2 linked regions of the Syntrophotalea carbinolica DSM 2380 genome follow. The protein of the gene in region 2 interacts with the protein of the main gene of each other region in a pairwise test. Links are inferred from orthologs where the notes say so. Each region holds a gene or a part of one and is shown on either strand. Other genes may lie near its edges.

The links.
Region 1: the proteins of ndk (region 2) and PCAR_RS12870 interact in binary tests that used the Escherichia coli proteins (3 or more experiments, as listed by UniProt). The link is inferred for Syntrophotalea carbinolica DSM 2380 from one-to-one orthologs.

Annotation. Positions count from the first base shown.
Region 1 is NC_007498.2:2,760,445-2,770,532, forward strand. The notes cover bases 72-2,814. They hold PCAR_RS12870 (5-formyltetrahydrofolate cyclo-ligase), read right to left. Parts: upstream 1,866-2,814; coding sequence 1,278-1,865; downstream 72-1,277. Other genes in these bases: rny (ribonuclease Y), read right to left, coding at 72-1,257; PCAR_RS12875 (cell division protein ZapA), read right to left, coding at 2,287-2,589; PCAR_RS12880 (cell division protein ZapB), read right to left, coding at 2,586-2,765. Outside these bases: more of rny, read right to left, coding at 1-71; signal recognition particle-docking protein FtsY, read right to left, coding at 2,837-4,255; PCAR_RS12890 (roadblock/LC7 domain-containing protein), read right to left, coding at 4,309-4,668; chromosome segregation protein SMC, read right to left, coding at 4,682-8,203; PCAR_RS17995 (RluA family pseudouridine synthase), read left to right, coding at 8,417-9,307; PCAR_RS12905 (DUF3971 domain-containing protein), read left to right, coding at 9,304-10,088. UniProt on the Escherichia coli protein: Involved in the removal of 5-formyltetrahydrofolate.
Region 2 is NC_007498.2:2,345,136-2,361,692, forward strand. The notes cover bases 7,761-10,450. They hold ndk (nucleoside-diphosphate kinase), read right to left. Parts: upstream 9,468-10,450; coding sequence 9,054-9,467; downstream 7,761-9,053. Other genes in these bases: mtnP (S-methyl-5'-thioadenosine phosphorylase), read right to left, coding at 7,761-7,833; rlmN (23S rRNA (adenine(2503)-C(2))-methyltransferase RlmN), read right to left, coding at 7,830-8,933; hisI (phosphoribosyl-AMP cyclohydrolase), read right to left, coding at 9,742-10,119; PCAR_RS17895 (PAS domain S-box protein), read right to left, coding at 10,282-10,450. Outside these bases: PCAR_RS11090 (3'-5' exoribonuclease YhaM family protein), read right to left, coding at 1-309; PCAR_RS11095 (NAD(P)/FAD-dependent oxidoreductase), read right to left, coding at 306-1,898; PCAR_RS11100 (hybrid sensor histidine kinase/response regulator), read right to left, coding at 1,948-3,123; PCAR_RS11105 (universal stress protein), read right to left, coding at 3,386-3,832; PCAR_RS11110 (response regulator), read right to left, coding at 3,852-4,241; PCAR_RS11115 (purine-nucleoside phosphorylase), read right to left, coding at 4,392-5,213; PCAR_RS17885 (helix-turn-helix domain-containing protein), read right to left, coding at 5,215-6,150; PCAR_RS17890 (tetratricopeptide repeat protein), read right to left, coding at 6,163-6,930; more of mtnP, read right to left, coding at 6,970-7,760; more of PCAR_RS17895, read right to left, coding at 10,451-12,123; PCAR_RS11160 (L,D-transpeptidase family protein), read left to right, coding at 12,655-13,560; PCAR_RS11165 (hypothetical protein), read right to left, coding at 13,705-14,013; PCAR_RS11170 (lipocalin family protein), read right to left, coding at 14,085-14,639; PCAR_RS11175 (XTP/dITP diphosphatase), read right to left, coding at 14,846-15,436; rph (ribonuclease PH), read right to left, coding at 15,439-16,173; PCAR_RS11185 (N-acetylmuramoyl-L-alanine amidase family protein), read right to left, coding at 16,170-16,557. UniProt on the Escherichia coli protein: Major role in the synthesis of nucleoside triphosphates other than ATP. The ATP gamma phosphate is transferred to the NDP beta phosphate via a ping-pong mechanism, using a phosphorylated active-site intermediate.

The sequences.
Region 1 (10,088 bases), 410 kb from region 2 along the record:
CAGCACGGCAAGAACCGTCGAAGGCTTCTCGTCCTCATGATGGGCAGCCAGAGCATGAACGATCTTGGCCGATTCGCCATACTTACGCGCAAGATTGGCCCCGATGACGGCATGCGAACCTTCCACTTCGTGGTCGACGGCCTTGCCGATATCATGCAGCAATCCGGCCCGCTTGGCCTGCTTGACATTGATGCCAAGCTCGGCGGCCATGATACCGCACAAGAAAGCAACTTCGATGGAATGCTGAAGCACGTTCTGCCCGTAAGAAGTACGATAGCGCAGGCGCCCGATAAGCTTGATAATCTCGGGATGAATCCCATGCACGCCAACATCGAAAGTCGCTTGTTCGCCAGCCTCGCGAATGGCGTTGTCGACATCCTGGGTGGCCTTGTTTACCGCTTCCTCGATACGCGACGGATGAATGCGACCATCCCCGATGAGCCGCTCCAGAGCCAACCGTGCAACCTCGCGCCGAACGGGGTTAAATCCGGAAATAATAACGGCTTCGGGAGTATCATCGATAATCAGATCGATACCGGTGGCCGCTTCAATGGCACGGATATTACGTCCCTCCCGACCGATAATGCGCCCTTTCATTTCATCATTGGGCAACGGCACGACGCTAACGGCGCTTTCTGCGACAAAATCACCGGCATAGCGTTGCACGGCGAGAGCCAGAATCTCCTGCGCTTTTTTATCTGCGGCTTCCTTGGCTTCATCCTCGATCTGCTTGATTTTTTTGGCGCACTCGTGCCGCGCCTCACTCTCCATCTGCTCCATGAGTTGCGCCTTGGCCTCCTCGGCGCCCAACCCGGCCAGCTCCTCGAGCCGCTCACGTTGCTGGCGGACCAGAGCATCCGCTTCCTTTTCCCAGCTGCGAATGCGGCTTTCCTGTTGCGAAAGACGCTTTTCACGCTGCCCGAACTCTTCATCGCGCGCATCGACCTGCGCAACCTTGCGATCCAGATTTTCCTCGCGCTGCACAAGACGCTTCTCCTGTGCCTGCAATTCCCGGCGCATCTCACGGGCCTCTTGCTCCCAGGCCGTCTTTGCTTCCAGCAAGGCATCCTTTTTCTGAATTTCGGCTTCTTTGCGGAGAATATCCGCTTCCTTGGTGGCTTCCGACAGAATCTGGTCAGCCATTCTTTTCGCTTCAGCCAATTGGGTAGCCGCAACCTTGCGGCGTACAAGTGCCCCGCCGATGGCACCGACCAAAAATGCCGCGCCGATTCCTATCCACTGAATTTCTATACTCAAAGTTTAAACCTCCTAAATATTTATGTGCTTTCCAGCATACACCGCCCAGACGGTGTGAAAGAGTAATCCCGTTCCTCGGTAATCAATAAATCCAAACACTGGTCATGATCCTCGACCGGCAGACGTTCAACCAGCTGCGACTCAAAACTGAGCCCGACAGACAACGCCGGACGCCCGGATCCACAGAGCACCCGGTCGTAAAACCCCTTACCATACCCCAGCCGGTTACCCTCAAGGTCAAAAGCCACGCCAGGCACCAACACCAAATCGAGTGCACTGGATGGTATCGTGGCTGACCCGGTCGGTTCGAGCACGCCGAACGCCCCAGGTGAAAGCTGTTGCGGCGACGCAACCAGCACAAAATCGAGCTGATCGCCGCGCACCCGCGGGTATGCGACAGTTTTCCCCCGATGCAACGCCTCGTGAAATATTTCTTCAGTGAACACTTCGTTGAAAATCGGACTGTAAAGAGCCACCGCCTTCGCCTGCTCGAAAGCAGGCAACGCCAGCACCCGCTGCTGAACCCTGAGGCTGTGTCCCAGGCAGACTTCAGCGGCCAGATGTTTGCGACGGGCCAACATAATCTCGCGTAGCGATTTTTTAGGCATAGGCAGAGATCCCGCAGTAAAACGGCAATCTCCGAGGGGAGTACTTCTAGATGAGAGATGCGAGGACTGAGTTACCTTGTCTGGCTTGGTAGAAACCGTTTCTTGTAAGTCCTCCACCGCCATCACCGCCTCGGTTTTTACAAGGCAGCACACGACGGACCAAGACTAAAGTCCTCTTCTTTTCGCCTGAAACCCGGCGATAAAACAGTTTACAAGAAACGCAAAAGCGCAGTGCGCTAAAGACGTCCAACAAACCGAACAAACAAAACGCCTGGCGCAAGCGCCAAGGTTCTGGAAAACCCCAACCATTCAAATCTATCTAAAATCTCCGTGCGGAGATGGCCTGGCGCCAAGCGCCTTTTTTTCAAATGCGTTTAGCAGAAAAAGTCGCGAACGTCTCTCGAAAGCAGCGACAATGCGTTCAATTTTCGTGCGGGGGAGAATCTGGACATGCCTTTTCCAAGCGAGCCACAAGATCGTGCAACTGCACATTCAGGGACTCTTCCCTGGCCTGTGTGGCATCGCGCAAACGCAGATAAGCCTCCCCCACATTCAGCAAAGCGAGAACCGCCGTATTCAGGGTATCAACCGCCCGACTGGCAGCCACAACCTCGGCTATTTTTTCGTTTACGAACTCCGCGACCCGACATACCTCCGCCGGATCCATCGCACTTTTGATGGTATATTGCTGACCTAAAATTGTCACCTGGACAGCTTGTTTCAAGATACCTCCTGATCCAAACCATCAAGCTTGGCCAGAATCCGGTCCACCTCGGAAGCAAAACGCTCGCGTTCCTGTAGCAAGCGATCCCGGTCTGCAAGCAACTGCTGGCACTGTTCCTCCAGGGCCTGCTTGCGCTCCAGAAGCTGATCAATCTTTTTTTCCAATTGAATCATCATTGTTAAATCCACGGCTTCCTCTGCTCAGTAAATATGAATTTTAAAAAAGAAAGAACCCTTTAGTCAAGAAATTATCCATCCTGCCGAAACAAAGCCTCGACAAACAGATCCGGATCGAAAGGCCGCAAGTCTTCGATGCCTTCGCCGATCCCCACATAGTGTATCGGCAGACCGAGCTCGCCCCCGATCGCCACCAGCATGCCGCCGCGGGCGGTGCCATCGAGTTTGGTCAGCGCCAGCCCGGAAACCGACACTGCCTCCTGGAACAGACGAGCCTGCACCAGGGCATTCTGGCCGGTTGTCGCATCGACCACCAGCAGGGTCTCATGGGGGGCACCCGGCATTTCGCGATCGAGCACCCGCCGAATTTTCTTCAGCTCCTCCATAAGGTTGACCTTAGTGTGCAGCCGACCGGCAGTATCGAGAAGCAAAACATCGGCCTTGCGCGCCTGAGCGGCTTTAATGGCATCGAAGGCCACGGCTGCAGGGTCAGATCCGGCAGCCTGGCGAATGACTTCGACGCCGGCACGCTGTCCCCATACCTCAAGCTGCTCCGCCGCAGCGGCGCGAAAGGTATCCCCAGCCCCCACCAGAACCTTTTTCCCCTGCTGAACATACTGATGGGCGAGCTTGCCAATAGTAGTCGTCTTACCGACACCATTAACACCGACGACCATAATCACGAAGGGTGTCGCACGTTGAGGATCAAGAGGCGCGGACTCCTGCATTAAACGATCGCGAATTTCCCCCTTGAGTGCCTCGCGTAAGACATCAGGATCATTGAGCTGACCTTTATCAAGACGCATTTCCAACGATTGTATAAGCTGTTGGGTCGTTTTCATACCGAGATCGGCGGTGATCAGTATTTCTTCCAGCTCCTCGAGCAGCTCTTCATCGACCCCTTGGCAACCTCGCAACAAAGCATCTATTCGACCGACCAGCGAAGCCTGGGTCTTGGCCAACCCGGTACGCATCCGCTGAAACAAGCTCACCGGTTCTTCCACTACCGGTTCTTCCACTACCGGTTCTTCCACTACCGGTTCTTCCACCACCGGTTCTTCCACCACCGGTTCTTCCACCACCGGTTCTTCCACCACCGGTTCTTCCACCACCGGCTCTTCCACCACCGGCTCTTCCACCACCGGCTCTTCCACCACCGGCTCTTCCACCACCGGCTCTTCCACCACCGGCTCTTCCACCACCGGTTCTTCCACCACCGGTTCTTCCACCACCGGTTCTTCCACCACCGGTTCTTCCACCACCGGTTCTTCCACCACCGGTTCTTCCACCACCGGCTCGGTTTTATCGGTTATTTCCCGGGAAGCGGGCCGCCTCAAACGCCGCACCAGCATGAATGACAAAATTACCACTAGGGCGACAGCACTCCAGAGCACAACCGTGGCCGTCAAAGTCCGGTGCGATTCAGGCACCCCCATACGACCCAGCACATTAACCAGCCACTCGATACAGCGGAAAAACATATCCTTCATCTTGTCCTGCTCCTTGCATATAACAGTGAAAGAGTCAAACGACTCCATGATGCTTAAGCGATTTCCTGCTTAAGAATGCCGACACAGCGTTGGAGGGCAAACCTCGCCTTGCCGAGAAGTTGCCTGCGACAACCGGTCAACACCAGGAAATAGTCAGCGGTGATGGGCACCACCAATGTCTGCGTATCGCGGGTGGAGATGACGACCTCCTGCAGATCATCCTCGCCAATCCGGTCGAGCATGGCACGCAAGTTGCCGAGAATTATCCCTTTGTGAGCGCCCACCAGCCTCAGGTCATAATCGTCCATGGGACCGACCTGATCGACCGCCTCGCCCTCCCAGTCGGCGATGATGGCGCCAGTGGCGCCGGGAACACTTCCCACAAGTTCCAGAAGAACAGATTTAAAAGGCATCGCAAATCCTCAATCAGTCATGCAGCTGTACGGAAACCAACTTGGAAACCCCCGGATCTTCCATGGTAACACCATACAGAATATCGGCCATCTCCATGGTGCGCTTGCTATGCGTAATGACTATAAACTGCGACTTGGATGACATCTCGCGCACCATTTCATTGAAACGCTGAATATTGGCTTCATCCAGCGGTGCATCGACTTCATCCAGCACACAAAACGGTGATGGTTTGATCAGAAAAATGGCGAAAATCAGTGCAATGGCGGTAAGGGCTTTCTCGCCGCCGGACAACAAACCGACACTCTGCAATCGTTTGCCGGGCGGTTGCACCGCAATCTCGATCCCTGTTTCGAGCAAATCGTTTTCATCGGTCAGCATTAATTCTGCACGTCCGCCGAGAAAAAGTCTCGGGAAAATTTCCTGAAACATGGCATTGACCTGATCGAACGTTTCCCGGAATCGCTTGCGGGTTGTGCGATTGATCCTGGCGATAGCGGTTTGCAGCCCTTCCAGAGACTCCTGCAGGTCTTGGTCCTGTTGACAGAGAAACTCCCAGCGCTGTTCCAGCTCGCGGTATTCATCGATGGCCATCAGGTTGACCTCGCCGATGTTTTCAATACAGCGACGCAGTTCCTCCAGCCGATGTTCGGAGGCAACCGGATCAAAGGCCTCGTCCGGGACAACCGCGTCGCCCTGCGACAAGTCGAGCCGAAAACGCACCTCGATATCCTGACACAGATGCGCAATCTCCATATCTATTTCGCGGACACGCATCTGCAGTGAGGAGAACTGCTCCCTGGCCTGCTGCAACTGCCCCCGCACGACCCTCAAACTCTCCTCATGAGCATCCACCTGCTGCTGTTGCTGGCCGAAGGAATCTTTCAGCCGGTCCAAGCGCTCCTGCTGCTCCTGGCGTCGTGCATACAGCACCTCCAGCTCCGTCTGCAACTGTTTACCCTCGGCCTGCAACCGAGCTGTCTCGGCAGCGGCTTGCTGCTGGCCCTGCTCCCGCTGGCGCAATTGCCGCTCGAAATCCTGCCCGGAGACGGTAAGCTGTTGCAATTGTCGACGACCGCCTTCCTGACGCTCGCGAAGTTCGGCCAGAACGACTTTCAGGGATGTCACTTTTTCGCGCAACGCTTCCTGGCCCCGGCGCCAAACCCGCAATTCTTCTTCGCATCGGGCGACGGCCGTTTCCTGCTCAACACGCGCCTGTTCAAGTCGGCTGCAACAGGCTTCCGCCTCGACTTGTTGGCGTTGCAGTGCATCGCCTTCCTCCCTGAGTTGATCATTTTCGAAGGAGGTAATATCCAGACGCTCGTCTATGCGCGTAAGTTCCTGCTGCGCTCTCCCCAGATCCTTTTCAGCTGCGGTACGTTTCAACTCCAGGGCATGCAGTTCCTCGCGTAAATCCTCCTGCATCTGTTCGGCGGCGCCCAATGCGGCCTTTTGGTCGACCCGCTGCTGCCGCAACCGGGCAAGATCATCATCCAAAACAGCTTGTCTGGCCTTGAGTTCCTTGATTTCCCGTTTTTGCGACAAAAAGCTGTGCCCAAGCCCTTCCCGGGCGCCCCCGCAAAGGATCCCACGGTGATTCAGACAATCACCCGCAGCCGTCGCCAGCGTTAACCCTACCGGCAAAACGGCATCCAGATAAGGAAGCAGATCGTCGACCAGAAACACTCCCTGGAGCAAAGGCATGACCTGCGAGGCCACTTCCGGAGAACACTGAACGACCTCGGCCAATGGCCGGCCGTGACCAAAAGTCACCTCGAATTCAGCAACATCAGGCAGCACCAGAGCACCGCGCCCCCCGCCATCTCTGAGCAACTCCAACGCCCGGAGGGCATCCTCGGGGTGCCGCGTCACCAAAGCCTGCAGCCGATCGCCAAGCACTGCCTCGAGAGCCACCTCATACGCTTCCGGCACCTCCAGCAAATCGGCCACCATCCCGATCATGCGGGCGCGCAGCTGCGTATCCTGCAACAGAAGCTTGACGCCGGCACCGTACCCCTCGAGGTTACGCTCCATCTGCTCCAAAGATTGCAGTCGGGAGCGGCACTCTCCCAAACGCCCCTGTCCTTCGAGCAACAGGCGCTCATTCTCCTCCAATTGCCGCCGGGCAACCAAGGCTTGCTCCCGGCTCTGCTCCAGCGTCTGGTCCAGTTCATCCCGCTGAGTGGCAAAACGCTGCAGACTCTGCTCACAGGAGGCGACCGTTTCGGCGGCAATGACCCGATTCTCCTGTAATTGAACCGATTCGCGACGCTGCTGGCCACGACGCTCATCCAATCCCTGCAAACGACGGCGCGCATCTTCCAATGCGTGGCGGCTTCGGGACAACTCATCCATGCGCGCATACAGGTTCCGGCGTGCATCCTCCAGACTGGCCACCCACTGGCGCTCTTTATCCTGCTGCTCCTCCAGGCTTGCAGCCTCGCGCTCCAGCACCGAGGATCGTTGTTGATACTCTTGCGCCAGAGCACTGCCGGCGGCCGTCAACTCTTCGATTTCGGCAGCAATTTCCTGAAGCCGTCGGTGAAGGTCCTGCTGTTCCTGACTATGCTGCTGTTGCTGACGCTCCAGATTCTGCAAAGACTGCTGACCAAATTCGATGCGCCCCTCGACACGTTGCAGCTCACCACTGAGATGAAACACACCTTCCTGGCACTGGCCAAGTTCTTTCTCGGCCGCAACCTGCACCAGCCGCAGCTCCGACAGCTCCAGTTCCAACTGCTGGAATCGGCTCTCCAGCGCAACGACCTGCTGCCGGGCACGGGTTTCATCGTGGCGATGCTTGTCGCCGTCAGCCACCAGCTCGGCATAACGACACCGCGCAAAACCGATTTCGATCTGTTTTTGTTCATCGCGGTAGTTGCGGAACTGCTCCGCCTTGCGTGCCTGCCGTTTCAGAGCCCCCAGCTGACGACGCACCTCGCCGATAATATCCCGTAATCGCAGAAGGTTCTGGCGGGTAGCGTCTATTTTACGCAGAGCGGTCTTTTTGCGGGCTTTGAATTTGCTGACCCCGGCCGCCTCCTCGATAAGAAACCGTCGTTCCTCCGGTTTGGCATTGAGTATCTGACCGACCTTACCCTGTTCGATAATGGAATATGCCCGGGCCCCGATACCAGTATCCATAAAGAGTTCGGAAATATCGAGCAACCGGCAAGGAGCCTTGTTCAGTAAATACTCGCTGTCGCCGTTGCGATAGAGTCGGCGCGTCACCATGAACTCGGCATAGTCCCGTACCGCAACCGGCCCCCGCCCCTTCTCGTTGGAAAAGACCAGGGACACCTCGGCCATCCCCACCGGTTTGCGCTTTTCGCTACCGCCGAAAATGACGTCCTCCATGGCCCGCCCACGGAGGTTTTTGGGACTTTGCTCCCCCATGGCCCAACGTATGGCATCGACCACATTGCTTTTGCCGCAACCGTTCGGACCGACCACAGCGGCAATGCCGGGGCCGAAATCGAGGGCCACCCGATCAACAAACGATTTGAATCCTACGATTTCGATACGCTTGATCTGCATATGCGCGCGCGGACATCCTCTCTGGTAAAGACCTGTCGATAACGCGGCATGTTAACAATCCGCAAAAGCCATGTAAAGCAGTTTGCTGGCACACGATTTTGGCGTAACACGCCGTCCGCTACCTTTCCGTACCCATACTTTTATGTATTGTTGTCCGGCCAGGTGTTTCAGGCAGCTTGCCTGCAGAACAAACTAAGGCTATGATGAGCAGCTATGGCTATAATTACCCTCACTGAACAGGACGCGGGACAAACCGTTCTGGAGACCCTTCATGCGCGCATACCAGCGGCGCCACGCTCCTACCTGCGCCAATTGCTGCGTAGCGGCAAAATTCGCTGCAACGGATCAATCCTGACCGAAAACATCTGTCTGCGGGGCCATGAAAGCCTGCAGCTTCCCGATAGCAAACGCCTGCGGGAGGTTTGCACCGACAGAGTACCGGAACTGACCATATTGCTGGAAACCGACGAGTTTCTGGCTGTCTTCAAACCTGCCGGACTCGCCGTGCACAGCAGTGTCGGGCATACCGAAGACAACCTTACGGACCGCCTCAAAGCCTGGATAAAACAATGCAAAGCCCCTTATCGCATAGCCCCGGTCCATCGACTGGATATCGGCACATCAGGTCCGGTGATCTTCGGCAAAGGCCGCAAAGCCACCGCCGAGCTGGGGCGGTTGCTGCAAAACGGACACATGAGCAAAACCTACCTGGCACTGGTTAACGGCCATCCCCCGGAGACGGGGATGATGGTTACCTCGGTGCGTGTCCAGGGAAAACCCAAACAGGCAGCTACGCGCTTTCGTGTGCTCGGCCGCCACGCCAGCGCCGCCTTGCTCGAACTTGAACTCCTGAGCGGCCGCAAGCATCAGATCCGCCAACAATGCGCCGATGCCGGTTGGCCGCTGTATGGCGACCACCGCTATGGCGGTCCGGAGCTCCCTGGTCGGGATCGGCTGTTCCTGCACTGCTGGCAGCTGGCCTGGCCCATACAGGGCGATCAGCCATCCCACAGGATAACCAGTCCCCTTCCGGAAGAACTGTCCGTTATCCTCACCAGCATGGATATTGAATCTCCAGCACCAAACCGGAAACCCGAATCATGACTCCAAAAGAAACGACCAAAACTTCGATATTCCGGCGGCACCCATTCTTGACGGCTGTCAGCCTGCTGGCTGCGGCCGGACTTACGGCGGCAAGCCTGTTCCTGATGACCTTTGACCTGAATGCTTATCGGGAATCGCTGGCAAACCGGTTAAGTATCGCATTGGACCAACCTGTTTCCATTGGTTCGGCGCATATGTCATGGCGCCAGGGCCCCGCCTTCAACATTAGGGATATTCGCATCGGGGAGCCCCTCACGGAATCCGGTGGCGACATTGCCCATCTGTTTTTGCATCCGCGCCTGTTGCCGTTGTTGATGGGAAAAGTTGTCTTTGACGACATGATTATCGAACGTCCGATTTATCATGCGCGTCTTTTATCATCCAGCTCGGATACCGGCACCGACTTGCCGACGATACCGCTGAGAGCCCTGCTGCAAACCATACAGGTACATAACCTGACGATTATCGACGGGCAACTCCGTCTCGAAAACGCCCAAGACGACCGGCATCCCCTGGCGCCACTGCAGATCAATGCCATCAACCTGAACGTACGCAATCTGCTGACCGGCCGGCCCGGCAAGCTTAACATCCACGCCGAACTGCCCCAAAAAGAAGGGCTCGCCACACTGGACGTCAAGGGCAAAACAACCTTCGACACCAACCTGGGCAACTGGCGACAGATCAAAGGTCAACTGCGGTTGCAGATGGAAAACATCGCCACGGAACAACTTCGCAGCTGGCTGTCCCTGCCGGAAGCGACACCCGCATTGAGCGGCCGGGC
Region 2 (16,557 bases):
AGGCAGATAATCGCCCAGGTCGATCTGCGAATCATCGACCTTTCTCAGCTTTTGAATAACCAACTGCATTTTACCGAGATACAGACTGGCCTTGCCCTGCACCTCGATGAAATCATCCTTGTCAAAACAACCCGAAAACTCTTCAACACGATCCCAGACACGCCCCTCCACCTCGCCGCTACGATCCATCAGCTTGAGGGTCAGATAGGGCTTGCCGTTACGCGCCATGGCGGTTATTTTTTCGCGCACCAGAAAGGAGTCGTTCACTATATCCCGATCCTTAATGTGCCCCGCATAAACTTTTTTCACCTGCAACTCCCGCTTGGTACAAAATTAATTATATGCTCTGCGATGTTAATGCCGTCAAGGGCAGCACTCATAATGCCCCCGGCATATCCTGCCCCCTCCCCTGCGGGGAAAAGGCCCGCGTGGGAAACGGACTGTCCGTTCCTGTCGCGCAATATTCTCAAAGGAGCCGATGTACGGCTCTCGATGCCGATCAAACTTGCTTCGGCCGTAACAAACCCGCGCATGCGGCGGTCGAATTGCGGCAAAGCGCGGCGCAATCCCGTCGTTACGAAAGCCGGCAGCGCCTCGGCAAGTTCGGCCTCGCGCACCCCGGGTCGACAGCTTGAGCGAATAGGACCTGTCCCCCGACCGAGAAAAGCCATGAGGTTCTGGGCCGGAGCATGAAAATCTCCTCCCCCAAGCTCATATGCCCGTTTTTCCCAGCGCCGCTGAAAACGCATGCCGGCCAAAGCATCCCGTCCGTCGAAATCTTCGGGCCGAACGGCCACGACCAGCGCGCTATTGGACCACTCCCCGTCACGGCGCAGGTAACTCATGCCGTTAACCACCATCCCCCCGGGTTCGGAGGAAGCCACAACCACCTCCCCTCCCGGACACATGCAAAAAGAGTAGATACCGCGTCCGGTCTTGGGATCGTTCCAGGTCAAAGCGTATTCGGCCGTCGGCAAATGCGGATGCTGTGCATGTCCGTATTGAATCGCATTGATCAACGGGGCAGGATGTTCCACCCGAAGGCCGATGGCGAAAGGCTTCGCTTCCATGGCCACACCGGCCGACTGCAACATTTCGTAAGTATCTCTGGCACTGTGTCCGCATGCCAGAACCAGGCTGTCACATGTCACCTCTTCGCAGTCGTTCAACACACCCGCGCGCACGCGGCCGGCAGTGAATGCCAGGCCGGTAAGGCGGGTTTCATAACGGATCGCAACGCCCAGATCGCGTAGTTTCTGGCGAAAGCGAATCAAAACCAGGCGCAGACGATCCGTTCCGACATGGGGCTTGGCATCCACCAGAATATCCTCGGGTGCTCCACAATCGACCAGGGTCTGCAACACCTGACGGTGCCAGGGATGTTTAACCCGGGTGGTCAACTTGCCATCGGAAAAGGTTCCGGCGCCGCCCTCGCCAAAAGAAATGTTGCTCCGGGAATCGAATACCCCCTCCTGGCGGAACTTTCTGACATCGCGCACCCGGTCTTCAACGGACCGTCCCCGTTCAACCAGCGTCACCTCGGCACCGCATCGCGCCAGGTGCCAGGCGGCAAACAGACCGGCCGGTCCCATCCCGACCACGAGCACCCGCCATGGCTTGGTCAAAGATGGCGTAAAAGGCAAAACCTGCTGTTTGACGGGTTGCAATCGGGGATTGCCGGCGTGGCGATGCAGCAATGCCTCTTCGTTCTCCACCTCGAACTGAACACTGAATATTCGCAGGATACGGGATTTACGCCGCGCATCGATGCCCCGACGCACAACACTCAGATTTCCAAGACTCTCCGGGGCAACCCCAAGCGCCTCGGAGACCCGTAGCGGCAACAATGTTTCGTCTTCATCAAGGGTCAGGGCAATTTCACGTAACAATAAAGGCATGGACGTCGATTATCTGATATAGGCAGCGTTTCCGTGACATACACGAAAATCAGGTTGTTTCCAAAGCAAGGGGAAATTCCAGATTGAATATGGTGCCCTCCCCTTCCGTGCTACGTACGTTGATGTGGCCTTTGTAACTTTTGACAATGCGCAGTACCACGGACAATCCGAAACCGGTACCTTTGGTCTTGGTGGTAAAAAACGGGTCGAATATCTTGCTCAGATTTTCCCTGGGAATGCCTCCGCCGGTATCGGAAACCTCGATGGTCACATTATAGCCGTCGTACCGAACCCCGACCTTCAGCGCCCCCCCGTGCTGCATCTCATACAGGGAGTTGGCGAAAAGGTTGGTGAAGATCTGTTCAACTTCCCCCTTGTCCGCCATCATCGGTGGCGGCACCTGTTCATAATGCTTGTCGACACTCACACCACTGGCATTGAGCTGCGCACTGAAGGTCTCGAGGATACGATCTATGGTTTCGACCAGGCAAACCGGCTCCAGGGTTACTTGAGGCCCTTTGCTGGCGTCCAGAAGCTTGGACAGGATCCCATCGATACGATCGACTTCATGCAGCAATTTATCGATATACCCGGCTTTTTCGGCATCGTGAGCCAGCACCGGTTTAAGAATCTGGGCAAACAGGCCGATGGCGTTGAGGGGATTGCGAATTTCGTGGGCCATCCCGGCGGAAACATGTCCCAGTGCGGCAAGTTTTTCGGCTTGCAGAATTTCATTATGGGCCAGTTCCAGTTCACGGGTTTTTTCCGCCACGCGCCTTTCCAGTTCAAGGTTCCAGCCTTCGATCTGGCTTAAAAGGCGCTCGCGTTCCTCCCGCAATTCCCGGTTGTGAATCTCGATACGCCGAATGCGTAACACATTCTCAATGCGTTCCACCAAATCCTGATTTTTAAAAGGCTTGAGAATATAGTCGGCGGCACCGGCCTTCATCACATCAACGGCAATCTGTTCACTGCCTTTACCGGTTAACATGATGACATAGGTGTCGGGGTGAGCCTGACGCAGATGACGCAGTGTCGTCATTCCGTCCATGACAGGCATCATGTAATCCAGCAACACCAGATCCGGCGATTCCTGTTCGACGATTTCAAGACATTCCTGCCCACTGTGAGCGGTAAGCACCTCGAAACCTCTGCTGGTCAATACCATGGTGGCCAATTGCAGAATAATCGCCTCGTCATCCACCACTAGAATCCGGCTGGACATCCCCATCTCCTTGAAATGATTAAAATCACCTCGCAACAAAAATATCCGGCCCCAAAGAATGATATGCGCCCGCCGATGGACAATAACCCTCTTGGAACCATCATCAAGTCGCCTGTGCAGACCTTTTCTTAGTAGCCAAGGATACCCTTGCGCAATTCCTTTATGCAAGGGAGAAATACCCAAAGACGCTCGACCCACCCCGAGCCCATATAAAAAAAGGGCGACCTAAGGTCGCCCCCGAAGACATGGATCAGTTTGAGATTCAGGCTGGAACACGCACGGTCATAACCGGTACCGGGGATTTGCGCACCACCTTCTCGGCGGTACTTCCGAACAAGACATGATCCAGACCGGAACGGCCCTGAGTCCCCATAATGATGAGATCGGCGGGTAGCTCCATGGCTTTTTTGATAATCTCATCGTAAGGGATGCCAGGGACAATAAAGGTCTGGTAGTTTTCATAATCGGCGATGTGCATACGGCAAAACTTTTCCATCATCTTGCGAGCACCTTCTTCTATTTCCTCTTCCAGGGATTCGAAAGAAATATGCGGCACGTAAAATCCACGCAAGTCGACCGGTTCGTTAATGACATGGACTATAACCAGCAGGGATTCATATTTGCGGGCCATCGCCAGCGCATATTCGAACGCATACTCGGAATTTTCCGAAAAATCAGTTGCAAACAATACCGTCTTGAAATCTTTCATTGCCACTCCCCGAAACAGATCAGTTAGCGTTGACTGGCCGCTCCTCGGTCAGCATCTTATGCATGATAAATTTGAGTTCATCCACCTTTACAGGCTTATGGATGTATTCAAAAGCACCCAGCTGGATTGCTTCAAGATACGATTCGACCCCGCCATAAGCGGTTACCATGATCACCCTGGTACTGGGATAACGTCGATTAAGTTCGCGAAGAAAGGAAAGCCCGTTCATCTCCGGCATCTTAAGATCGCTGATCACGACATTGACCTTATGCATGCGCAAAAACTCGAGAGCCTCGAAGCCGTTAGCCACACTATCTACCTGATAGCCTTCATTCTGCAGAATAGCCCGAAGAGCAATGCGGGCATTTTCTTCATCGTCCACTACCAGAATCTTTTCCCGATTCTGCACTGCTGACACCCCCTTCCCTGATTTGCCTAAAGCATACCACCGGGTCGTGGACTGTCAAGCCGCTGCAAAATCATCAAAAAATGTGTTTTTTCCTTAATTTCAGCATGTTACAGATTCTAACCACAGGAAAGCATTGCGCTTGTCGCAGGTTTAAAACCAGCCCAGGCAAAGGGAAGCGACCAACACGGAAAGGTTTTTTGCAGTATTGCTGCCGGAGGCGAGTACCTCGTCATGACAAAGACGCTTTGTGCCAAGGCCGGCGGCACGATTGGTGACAGAGCTGAGTCCGACAACCTCAAGGCCAAGGGCCCCGGCCATAATGGCTTCAGGAATCAATGACATGGAAACGGCATCGGCACCCATCTGCCTGAGAGCACGCACTTCCGCCGGAGTTTCGTAGGAGGGTCCCGGTACCGCTGCCAAAACCCCCTGTTGCACATGGATATTATGGGACAGCGCTTCGGTACGCAGAGACTTGAAAAGATCCGTACGATAAAGCCTGGATAAATCGACGAAAGTATCGCCGCACATCCCGCGTAAAGGATTGTCGCCCAGCACATTAATATGATCGGCGACGAACATGAAACATCCGGCATCCAAGTCGGGGTGAATACCGCCAACGGCGTTGGTCAGCAACAACCGCCGACAACCCAGAGCATGCGCCAGTCGCACGGGCACGGCCGTCTGCCAGGCGGTCAATCCCTGATACAGATGAAAGCGTCCCTGAAAGATCAGTACCCGGCGGCCATGCAGAGTGCCGGCCAGCAACCGGCCGGCGTGTCCGGCCACGGCAACGGCCGGAAAGCAGGAAAAATCCCTGTACTCCCAGACTTTTACATCCTCCACTGCGTCAGCGACCTGCCCCAGGCCCGATCCGAGGATCAAAGCCAGATCGAAAGGGGCCATCCCGCATCGGGCATGCACCTCTTCCACGATGGGGCCCAGATTTTCTTCGGTCAAAACGCTTCCCATGTCAATGTTCCCCGGCGCGATGTGCGGACATGGCCGTCGACGCCACCGTTGCCGGGGGCTGTCGGAGGATCACCACGCAGGTATCGGGCAAACTCACTTCACGACCGTCCAGCCATGCCTGCACGCCGCCGGGAATACTGACCCGGATTTCCGCAAAATCATGGACGGTCCATTCGACGCGCGTGCCTGGTTGCATATCGTAGTTCTGCAGAGGCCGCCGATCAGCCTCTATTTCCACCCAGCCGCTTCCTTTGGAGGCGATGCGAAACACCGCCCCGCCTGCGGGCAGAGGGAAAATCAGCGCATCTTCGGACGCTTCGCTGGTTTCGACGGGGACATCTGCATCCTGCACCGGGGCGGAAGCTTCAGATGCGGAGGGTGGCGAACTCTGCGGCTCAGGTGCCGCATCGGATTTCATCGAAGATTGCGAGGCAGAAATCCCCGCCGCTGGTTCACTGGCGGGCAAGGCTGGCGTTGCGGATTCTTTGGATACAGGAATCCACGTTTCGCGGTTTTCCACGTAAAACAGCCAGCCGGCAACCAAAATGGCACCCAGGGCAATCAACAGCCAAATCGGGAATCCCGGGCGCTTCTTCCCGGCCGGCTCCAGCTCGGTGCCGGAGTTTTCAGGGGTAGGAAGCTGCGACAGGGGCTGGGCGACAGACTGCGCGGCACCGCGAAACTCCTTCAGCGCCTGCTCGGCATCGAGCCCCAGCAATGTTGCATATTGACGCAAAAAACCAACGGCATAGGCGGCTGCGGGCAACGCCTCGTAATCATCGTCCTCGAATGACCGCAGATAAGCCGAACGGATGCGGGTACGTTCTGCCACAGCCTGCAGACTCAACCCCATGGCCTCACGTCGCTCTTGCAGTTGCTTTCCCAGGCTGGCAACCGGCACTTCGGCGGGACTGTCCTCTGTTGATGTGTCATGCATAGCGTTCACGTCTCACTGTAACATGTCAAGATAATCGCCGGCCCTGATGCCCATCTCCGATTCAGGTATCAACTCCCGGACTTTAAGAAAAGCCTGGCGAGCCGGATCCATCTGGCCATTTTTCATATAAGCCATCCCCATATAAAAATGCAGACGCCCATATTCTGGAGCCAACAGCAGAGCTTTCTTATATTCAATCAACCCGCGATCGACCTGGCCAAGAGTGGTCAAAACTTCTCCGAGGCGAAGATACGCTTCGATATACCTCGGATTTTTACTCAAGGCTTCCCGATAGGAGGCTATGGACTGTTGATGTTCCTGCTTCATAAAATACGCCATTCCGATACCGGTCAGGGGAATTTCGGGTTGAGGGAACAGCAGATTGGTGGCAGCCTTATTCAGGTGAAGCAGGGCATCATCGGGCCGTTGCATATCCAGGTAGAGCGCTCCGAGATTATTGAAATACCGCGGTTCATCCGGACGTAGTTCAATGGCCCGTAAATAATGCTTTTCCGCTTCCGCAAAAGCCCCCTTGCGCTGATACGCCTGGGCCAGACCTTCCTGGATGTCGGAATCGTTCTTATCGAACTTTTCCGCTTCAAGAAATTTGGCCAGCGCCATGGTCGGGTTATTGTTTTTGAGTTCGGCCACACCAAGGGTGTATTGTACCTTGGCGTTTTGCGTCGCCTTCGTACGGGATCCGCTGGAAGGCGTACACCCGGACACAACCAGCGCCAGCGCCATCAAGCACCACCCTGCACACGCCATCTTTTGAACCATGGGCACCTCCACCTCAACGCAACTGAGGACAGAAAATAATCAAAGATATTTACCGATAAGTAAATCCAACTTTTCGCGGGTATCGGCAGCGATCGCGTCCGGCGCGGTCATGATGGCATACCGCAAAGCTTCACCGCAGGAACAACCGGGACGGGAAACCAGGCTGCCGACCGCTTCCCGAATAATCCGCCGCGCCGTGGCCACATTTTTTTGAATGATGGCTATCACGGCATCGACGGACACATCGTCATGCCCCTCATGCCAGCAATCGTAATCCGTGGCTAGAGCCACTGTGCCATAACAGATTTCGGCCTCACGGGCCAGCCGCGCCTCGGGGATGTTGGTCATGCCGATGATATCGACCCCCCAACTGCGATAGATTTTCGATTCAGCACGGGTGGAGAAATTGGGGCCTTCGATACACAGGTAGGTTCCGCCTTCGTGAACAGTGGCACCAACCGCGCGTGCTGAAGCTGCCAGTAGCCGGGAAAGATCCGGACATACAGGATCGGCAAACTGCACATGCCCGACAATGCCGTCACCAAAAAATGACCCGTTGCGCTTGCCCTGAGTGCGATCGAAGAATTGATCGGGGATGACGATATGCCCGGGAACGATCTGTTCGCGCATACTGCCGACCGCCGAAACAGAGATGATCCTGTCCACGCCCAGCTGCTTCATGCCGTGGATATTGGCCCGGTAGGGTACTTCCGAAGGCAGCAGTCGATGGCCTCGTCCGTGCCTGGGCAGGAAAACCATCTTGACACCGTCGAGCACGCCGGTCACAAAGACATCGGACGGAGCGCCAAAGGGCGTATCGAGACTTACCTCGCAAACATCCGTCAATCCTTCCATATCGTACAGACCGCTGCCACCAATAACCCCTACGATCGGCTGTTTCATAAATGCTTACCTTTCCCCTGAGAGCGATCAGGACGGGCAGAGTTTCTTTCGGACTCCTGCGCTGGCGGTGATACGGTCAATTTTCCCTTAAGCTGACCGCACGCGGCGGAGATATCCTGGCCTTTGCTGGCCCGACGGATGGCAACCATGCCATGATCGAGCAGATAGCCCTGAAACCTGGAGATGCGTTCCTCCGTTGGCGCCCTGAACTCTGAGGCACTATGTTCATTAAATGGGATGATATTGACTTTGGCTTTGATCCCGTGCAGCAGTTTCACCAACCGGCGCGCGTCCTGGTCGGAGTCGTTGACATCCCGGATCAGAATGTATTCAAAGGTAATACGCTTTTTGGCATGCAGAGGATACTGCCGACAGGCAGCCATAAGCTGTTGCAGGGGATAGCGTTGATTGACGGGCATGAGCCGGTTGCGGACCTCGTCGGTGGTGGCATTGAGCGACACCGCCAGGTTGACGCGCACCCGTTTTCCCAGCTCCTGCATCTGCGGCACCAGGCCGGCCGTCGAAAGGGTAACCTTGCGGGGACTGTAATCGAGCCCCTGCGGCATATAAAGAATCTGCAAGGCCTTGACCACATTGTCAAGATTATGCAGCGGCTCCCCCATCCCCATAAGCACGATATTGTTCACCGGACCGTCCGCCAGGGCGGCACAAACCTGATTGACGATCTCCCCAGGGGTAAGATTACGCACCAGTCCGAAACTTCCGGTATGGCAAAAAACGCAGCCCATGGCACAGCCGACCTGGGTGGAGATGCACAGGGTGGCCCGATTATCGTCCATGGGAATTCGAACGGATTCGATGGTTTCGCCGTCTTCAAGGCGGAACAGATACTTGCGGGTACCGTCGCGACTATCTTCCGTCGCTTCCGGAGTCAGACGGGAGATGCGCGCGCGTTGATGCAATTCGGCCCGCAGGACTTTGGACAAATCGCTCATGGCGTCGAAATCGTCGACCAGGCGATGGTACATCCAGCGCATAACCTGGCCGGCACGAAAACGCTCTTTGCCCATGCCGGCCAGAAATTCCGTTAATTCTTCCAGCGTAAAATTTTTCAGGTCGATTCGTGTGTCTTGATCCATCGATACATCCATGCGGCGGTTCAACCCCGTAAGATTCTTTGTAAAAAAGCCCTCCGATTGTATCCGAAGGGCTTTCAGGGCACAAGGCCCAATCTAATTCAGGTTAAACATGGGACACGATCAGAGCAAATCCAGTCCCGCGAAGAAATACCCCACCTCGAACGCTGCAGTCTCCGGAGCATCGGATCCGTGCACCGCATTGCGGCCGAGAGAGGTTCCGAATTCCTTGCGCAGCGTACCGGCCGCAGCATCGGCAGGATTGGTCGCCCCCATAAGATCTCGCCATTTGCGGATGGCTCCATCGGCCTCCAGCACCATGACAACACAGGGACCGCTGCTCATGAATCCTTTGAGATCATCAAAAAAAGGCTTCCCCTCATGCACGTAATAGAAGCCGGCGGCCTGCTTTTCGCTCAGGGCCAGCTTTTTCATACCGATCACACGAAAACCTTCTTCGTAAATACGTGCCAGAATACCTCCGGCATGACCGGCGGCGAACGCATCGGGTTTGATAATTGCCAGGGTTCTCTCCATAAAATTCTCCATTCCATGCGGCTCAACGCGGCACAAAGACGCCGCTTCCGCTCATTTTCACCGGCAGGGCGACATCCATTCTCCGTCACCCTGCGTATTCGGTTTTTCGTTAGCAAACAAACATCAAAAGTATTCGGCCATGTCCCGTACTCTGCTTGCCATATGGCCGGGGAACGATACAGCGCACTGCTTTTTCGTGCAACAGCGTTTAACCAATCCCCGCTCAGAAAACAGGACGAAAAGACCATCAATATAACCGGGTAATGCTACCCGGTTATTTTTTATAGACTTCATCCGGATCGAATAAAGGTTCGGAGTGCTCCACCCAGGCGCCATCTTCCCAACGCACGTAAAAACAGCTGCGATTACCCGTATGGCAGGCAGCCCCACCATTCTGTTTGACTTTGATGACCAGGGCATCGGCATCGCAATCGGTATACACTTCCTGTACTTCCTGAGTATTACCGGATTGTTCACCCTTCATCCAATGTTTATTACGGCTGCGACTGAAAAGCCAGGTTTTCCCCGTCTCCAGAGTCAGCTTCAGGGCTTTTTCGTCGATAAATGCCACCATCAGCACTTCGTTGGTTTGATAATCCTGTATAATGGCCGGCACCAGACCGCCCATTTTTTCAAAATCGATTTGTATCATGAATCCTCCGATTTCCTTGACCATTCGAGGTACACGGGCAAAACCCAACCTTTAATACAACGCAGGAAACCGGGGTGTCAACGAATTCCCCGAAAAAACCTCTCCCTGTCGCACCGGATCAGACATGCGGCAGCCAAACACGCGCAGCATCATTCATCAACGTCAACCGAACAACGGTAACTTAAGATAGAAGCAGCTGCCCTGCCCGGGAACGCTGTCCAACCATATGCGGCCATTGTGCGCTTTGATAATTTCCTGCACAAGCGAGAGCCCCAATCCGCTACCGCGCATACCGTGATCCCCGGCGGGTACCCGGAAGAATCGGTCGAATATGGTAGCCTGGTGTTCATTCGGGATCCCCACGCCCTGGTCCTTGACGAAAAGCACCGCAGCATCGTCGGCTCGTCGGGCCCCCAGAAGAATCTCCTGATCCTCCGACGAATATTTAATGGCATTGGACAACAAGTTATACAGTGCCCGATAAAGCTGGTTTTCATCACCACGCACCGGCGGCAAATCCTCCGGGCACTGAATCCGGATGCGGTCTCGACCGCGAGCCGAAGAAAACATATTGGAAACACCGTGCAACAGGGGCAACACTTCGACAGGGTGAATGGCGCCGACCCCGTGCCCGGCACGCAGCCTTTGCAGGTTGAGATGATTTTCCACCAGTTCTTTCAGCCGTTCGCTTTGCTGCTGGATGATACTCAGATAATCCTTCTGCCGTTCCGGCCTGTCATTCGATTTCAAAAGATAGTCGGTAAACCCCATGATGGCCGTCAGGGGCGTACGCATTTCATGGCTGACGGACGACAACATGTCATCCTTAAGCTCTTCGATTCGCTGGCGTTCGCTGACATCCCGGAAAAAACCTGCAAACACCTGCCGTTTCTGCCAACTGAAAGATCCGACCGACACCTCGACATCGACGCGGGTGCCGTCTTTTCGACGATGACTGACCAAGGGGAAATGACGCAGCGTGCCGCTGATAATCTGTTGCATGCGCAACCGGCTTTGCTCCGGTTCTTCGCTCAAATCCAACACGTCCAAAGCGAGAAACTCGTCACGCGTATAGCCGTACAGATCGAGCGCTGCGCCATTGACATCGACAATGCGTAAAGATCCGGCATCAAAAATAACAATGGCATCCGAACAGGAGGAAAACAACAGACGGTACTTTTCCTCCGACTCCTGCACTTCCTGTTCGGCCTTCTTTTGTTCAGTTACATCGACAAACGAGGCCATGTAACAATGCGGATGCCCGCCGGAATCTTCGACCACATGGGCGGAAACCTCGAAATATGCCAAAAGGCCATCCGGACGCAAAGCCGCGACCTCTCCGCTCCATTCGCCGAATTTCTGCAAATTGCGTAAAACCACTCGGGCCTTTTTGGGGTTTTTCCACAGGGTGCCGACCTGCCGCCCGATAGCCGTTTCCGGTTTGTCAATGCCCATCATCCTGACAAACGACCGGTTGACATACGACAAACACCCCTCGAGATCGGTAAAAGCGATCGCGTTTATTGATGAATCGATGGCCCTGCGCGCCAGGTCAAGGTCGTTCAGATGTTTTTTGGTATCGGATATATTCTGCAGATATCCGACGATATGACAGACATCGTTTGCCCCGCGGCAACAGACATAACTGTAGTCCTGCACCCACACATAATGGCCGTCGCGATGCTGCACACGGTATTCGAGCTGCGTTGGTTGCCCGGAACGCAGCGTCCGATGCATTTCCTTGAAAGCATGGGTACGGTCCTCCGGATGAATATGCACAAGCCAACTTTGGATATCGCTGCCCATCTCCTCCCTGGTAATGCCGAACATTCTCCAGCACTGATCAGACCAGTCAAGTCGTCCCCCGGGATGATTCAATTCGTAGACGACCCCGCCGAACGCCTCGGCAAGAGCCTGATATTTTTTCAATGTGAGATCCGGAGGAACAATGGCACACCCATCATCCATCAAAGGAAATCCGTCTTCACAGCATGTCTGACTCACCTTTATTCTCCCTGGCAGGTGCCATGGCACCATCGACTGTCGACAAAGGGATAGGTACGAACCCGGGTACAGGGCAATAATGCCCTACAAGTCTCTGCCATCTGGCCACCTGCATCATGGATCGCTGAAAGTTCCCGCGCGTTACCTACGCTGCATTGTGCGTGGAAAACGGAAATTGAGGAAAAGCCCGCAGGAAGGGAAAATCTTCTGAAAACCAGAATCGGGGGAAAGTGGCCCTCTCAAAATCGCATGGCATACATGCGGCTGCAAGTTATGCATACACCGCGTAAAACGGACTGCCGGCCTGGCCAACGTCAGATACCTGAAAGACAGACAAGCCGCGATCAACCGTCAACACCATCACCAACGCTCGACAATCTTGCAATTCTAACAGAAAAAAACTTTTTTTCCGGATCGGCGAAAAATTTTTTGCATTTTTAACGACCGAATCCGAATCCATGCCCAAAGTTTTTGAAAAACAAAGAAAGGGAAACCTTCATAAAAAAACCTGTTTGGAGTAGAATCATGCTCATGAAAAATTTTATCATTTACCTATGCGCCCTGGCCTGGATATCTTTCGGCAACGCCTGGGCCTGGTATCCCCAGCGCCTTGAGCAAAGCCTGCTGCCTCAAACGGACTATCCAGCCCTCATGGGCGAGCACCGTGCTTACAAGATAGGCGTGGGAGAAACCCTGATCGAGATTGCGCGCCAGGCAGGTCTGGGATACCTCGCACTTTGCCGTGCGAATCCCGACACCGACCCCTGGCTCCCCCCTGCCGGCGACAAGATAATCCTGCCTTATGCCTTTTTACTGCCCACCGATATAAAACCCGGCATCACTATTAATCTGGCGGAATTCAGGCTCTATTATGTCTGGCAGGAACAAAACAGGTTGAGGGTACGCGTCTACCCCGTCGGCATCGGAAGTTCCGGGTGGGATACCCCCCAGGGGGAGTTCGAAATCACCGAAAAAATCGTGCATCCCGTATGGTACGCCCCGGCCTCCATTCGAAAGGAAAACCCCCGACTTGCGGCCCGGATTCCTGCGGGCCCCGACAACCCCCTGGGAGAGTACTGGCTGGGGCTTTCCGCGCGGGGGTACGGCATTCATGGTACCAGCAAGCCCTATGGTGTCGGTCGCCGTATCAGCCATGGCTGTCTGCGTCTTTACCCGGCGGATATCAGAGACCTTTTCGCCCGCGTAAAACCCGGAACAACGGTTCGCATCATCCGACAACCGGTCAAAACCGGCTTAAAAGACGGCAAACTGCTGTTGGAAGTCCATCGCCCGGACGACGCGGATACCGACTCTTTACTGCTGGCATTCAAGCAACAGGTTACCCAACTCCCCTGGCAAGGGGTCATAAATATGCAAACAGTCGAAAAAGAAATAGCCCATGGCCGGGGCATCGCCACCATTGTATCGGACGACTGAATCACCCTCGCCTTTATTCCTGAGCTTCCCCCCCCCACAAACCACCGGGAACCGCTGCTTATCGCCCCCATGAAAATCCTCCCGCGCATATAAAAAAAGCCCTGCAGTTGAAATTGCAGGGCTCCCATAACACCAAAAAACCGATTATTTTTGCTGACACATTTCGAAGGCACGTTGGGCCTTTTCGGCGCTGGCCTGAGCATCGGCAGCACTTTGTTCGGCCTGGCCCGCAGCGGCTTCAGCACGCTGTGCTGCATCTTCGGCACGCATGGCTGCATCACTCGCCAAGCCTGCAGAAGCCTGGGCCTTCTGGGCATAGTCGGCAGCCATCTGACCGGACTGCAGGGCCTGATCGAGCATTTCACGATCGGTTGCGCTGAGCTGCGCTGAACATCCGCTTAAAACCAGTACCGATAATGCGGCGCCACCCAGCATCATTTGCCATTTTCCCATGGTTATACCTCCTTTTGGTTATAGTGGTTAATTAAGCAGGAACAACCGAATTTGTCAATCATGGAGACGGTCTATTTCCCCTGATCCGCAAAAACAAGACGCTCCGGTTCGTACCCCTGCTCAACGATCAACGATAGAATTTTCTGCAACACGCCCTGGTCAAGAACCGGTTGGCGCGCCAGTATCCATAAGTATTTGCGCTGCGGATGTCCGACCACTGCCCAAGTATAATCTTCGGACAACGCGATAATCCAGTAGTGGCCATAAAACGGCCAGAAAAAGGTAACCTTCAGTTCCGCAGGATTCAACGGATCGGGCACCTTGGCGTAACCTTTAATCTCGCGAATGCGACCGCCGTCAGTGATATCCCGGCAGCGATTCACCACCTCAAGACCGCCGTCATCAAGCACCCTGTAAATCGCCATTGCTCCCGCGCAGTTTTTTTCGAAGCGATTGGGATAACGGGCAATTTCGTACCAGATCCCAGCATAACGCGCCAGATCGATACGCGAAACCGCACGAGGTGCGTTCTCCGGCCTGCCGCAGGCACTGCAAGACAGCAACAGGAACAGAGCCGAAAGCCAGCGTATTGCCACTACAGAAATTTCACGTAGAGAACAAGCCATGACCTGTAGAATTATGCAGCATAATACCGGGCATGCAACCACAGACAGAGAAATGTTTCCGAATAAAAAAACTTAACCGAAGGAATACGGAAAGAAAGGAAGCGCGGTCAGTCCGAGTGACAGTGAACCTGTCAGGACGGACATCACCGAAAAGGAAAAAGACAACCGACGAAAAACTGAAAGCCCACCGGTACGGCACCGGGACATCAACCCGGGGAATGCAAATAGGCGACAAGACGCTTAAGGGCCTGTCCACGGTGACTTATGCGATTTTTGATATCGAGAGGCAACTCGGCAAGGGTACGGCCGTATTCGGGAACCAGGAAAAGAGGGTCGTAACCGAAGCCACCCTCGCCCCTGCCCCGGGTCAGAATGACGCCATCCAGGCGGCCATCAAACAATTGGCAATCGCCCTCCGGCGTGCACAGAGCCATGACACAATGAAATGCTGCCTGTCGCTGTCCCTCCGGCACAGAAGCCATATCTTCGAGAAGCTTGCGGTTATTGTCGCTATCCAAAGCCTCCTCACCCGCATAACGGGCAGAGTAGATGCCCGGCTTTCCGCCAAGGGCCTCAACCGCCAGGCCGGAATCATCAGCTACAGTCAAACAGCCGGTAAGCCGCGCCATGGTCGCGGCTTTTTTACGCGCATTGGCAGCGAAAGTCGCGCCATCCTCAACCACATCGGGAAGATCGCCATAAGCGTCAAGCCCCTTGACGACGATATCGGTGTCGGCAAGCAACCGCTCGATTTCCCGCAATTTCCCTTTGTTGCGCGTCGCTACCAGCATCTCCATGGTTATGCCTCCAGGGCCCGCAATTGCAAGCGATGCAAATCACGACAACCCGCCAGGGCCAGATTGCGCAGATCGTCCAACTCTTCCATGCTGAAAGGGCGTTCTTCGGCGGTACCTTGCACCTCGACGAAATGCCCGGAACCGGTGATGACGAAATTCATATCTACAGCGGCCCGGAAATCTTCGGCATAATCGAGGTCGAGCAGCGGATGTCCGTCCACCAATCCGACACTGACGGCAGAGACGCTGTCGCGCAAGGGAGAATCGGACAGTTGGTTTTCACGCACGAGGCCATAGACGGCATCATGCAGAGCCACGTAAGCACCGGTTATGGCGGCAGTACGCGTGCCTCCATCGGCCTGCAGAACGTCGCAGTCGATGAGAATCGTGCGTTCCCCAAGCATTTCGAGGTCGCAAATCGCCCGCAACGACCGCCCGATGAGCCGCTGTATTTCACTGGTGCGGCCTCCGACTTTACCGCGGGTGGCCTCACGTGCAGACCGCACCTGGGTTGCGCGAGGCAACATGGAATATTCAGCGGTGATCCAACCTTGCCCCTGGCCGCGAAGAAAGGACGGTACGCCCTCTTCAACGGTCGCATTGCATAAAACGCGGGTTTCACCGAAAGACACCAATACCGAACCTTCGGCATAACGGGTAAAACCGCGGCTGAAATATATAGGACGCAACTCGGATGGGGTACGGCCATCGGCGCGCCGGGCTACGGAATCACTCACAGAACTTCCTCCTGCTTGGTTTCGACAAAAGAGTTAAGACCTTCGAACAAAGCCACGGCCAGGTCTTTCTGTCCCTGGGGCACGGATAAACGTGCCTGGTCGGAAACATGGCTCAAGTAGCCCATTTCCACCAGCACCGTTGGCAAATCACCCCGCCCCAACGGCAACAACGGAGCCCGCAGAATCCCGGCCACAGGCAACCCTGCCGCCTGCAGGGAGGATTTCAGTGCCTGGGCCAATTGCATGCTGTCATCGCGAGCGGAAACGGTTCCGGAGGCGACTTCCTCCCTGGGGCGCACAAAAAGAACAATGCCGTGGGGAAGAGTAGAGGGAGATGACTGGGCATGCAGAACCAGCAGCAGATCAGCACCGGAACGCGCGAGA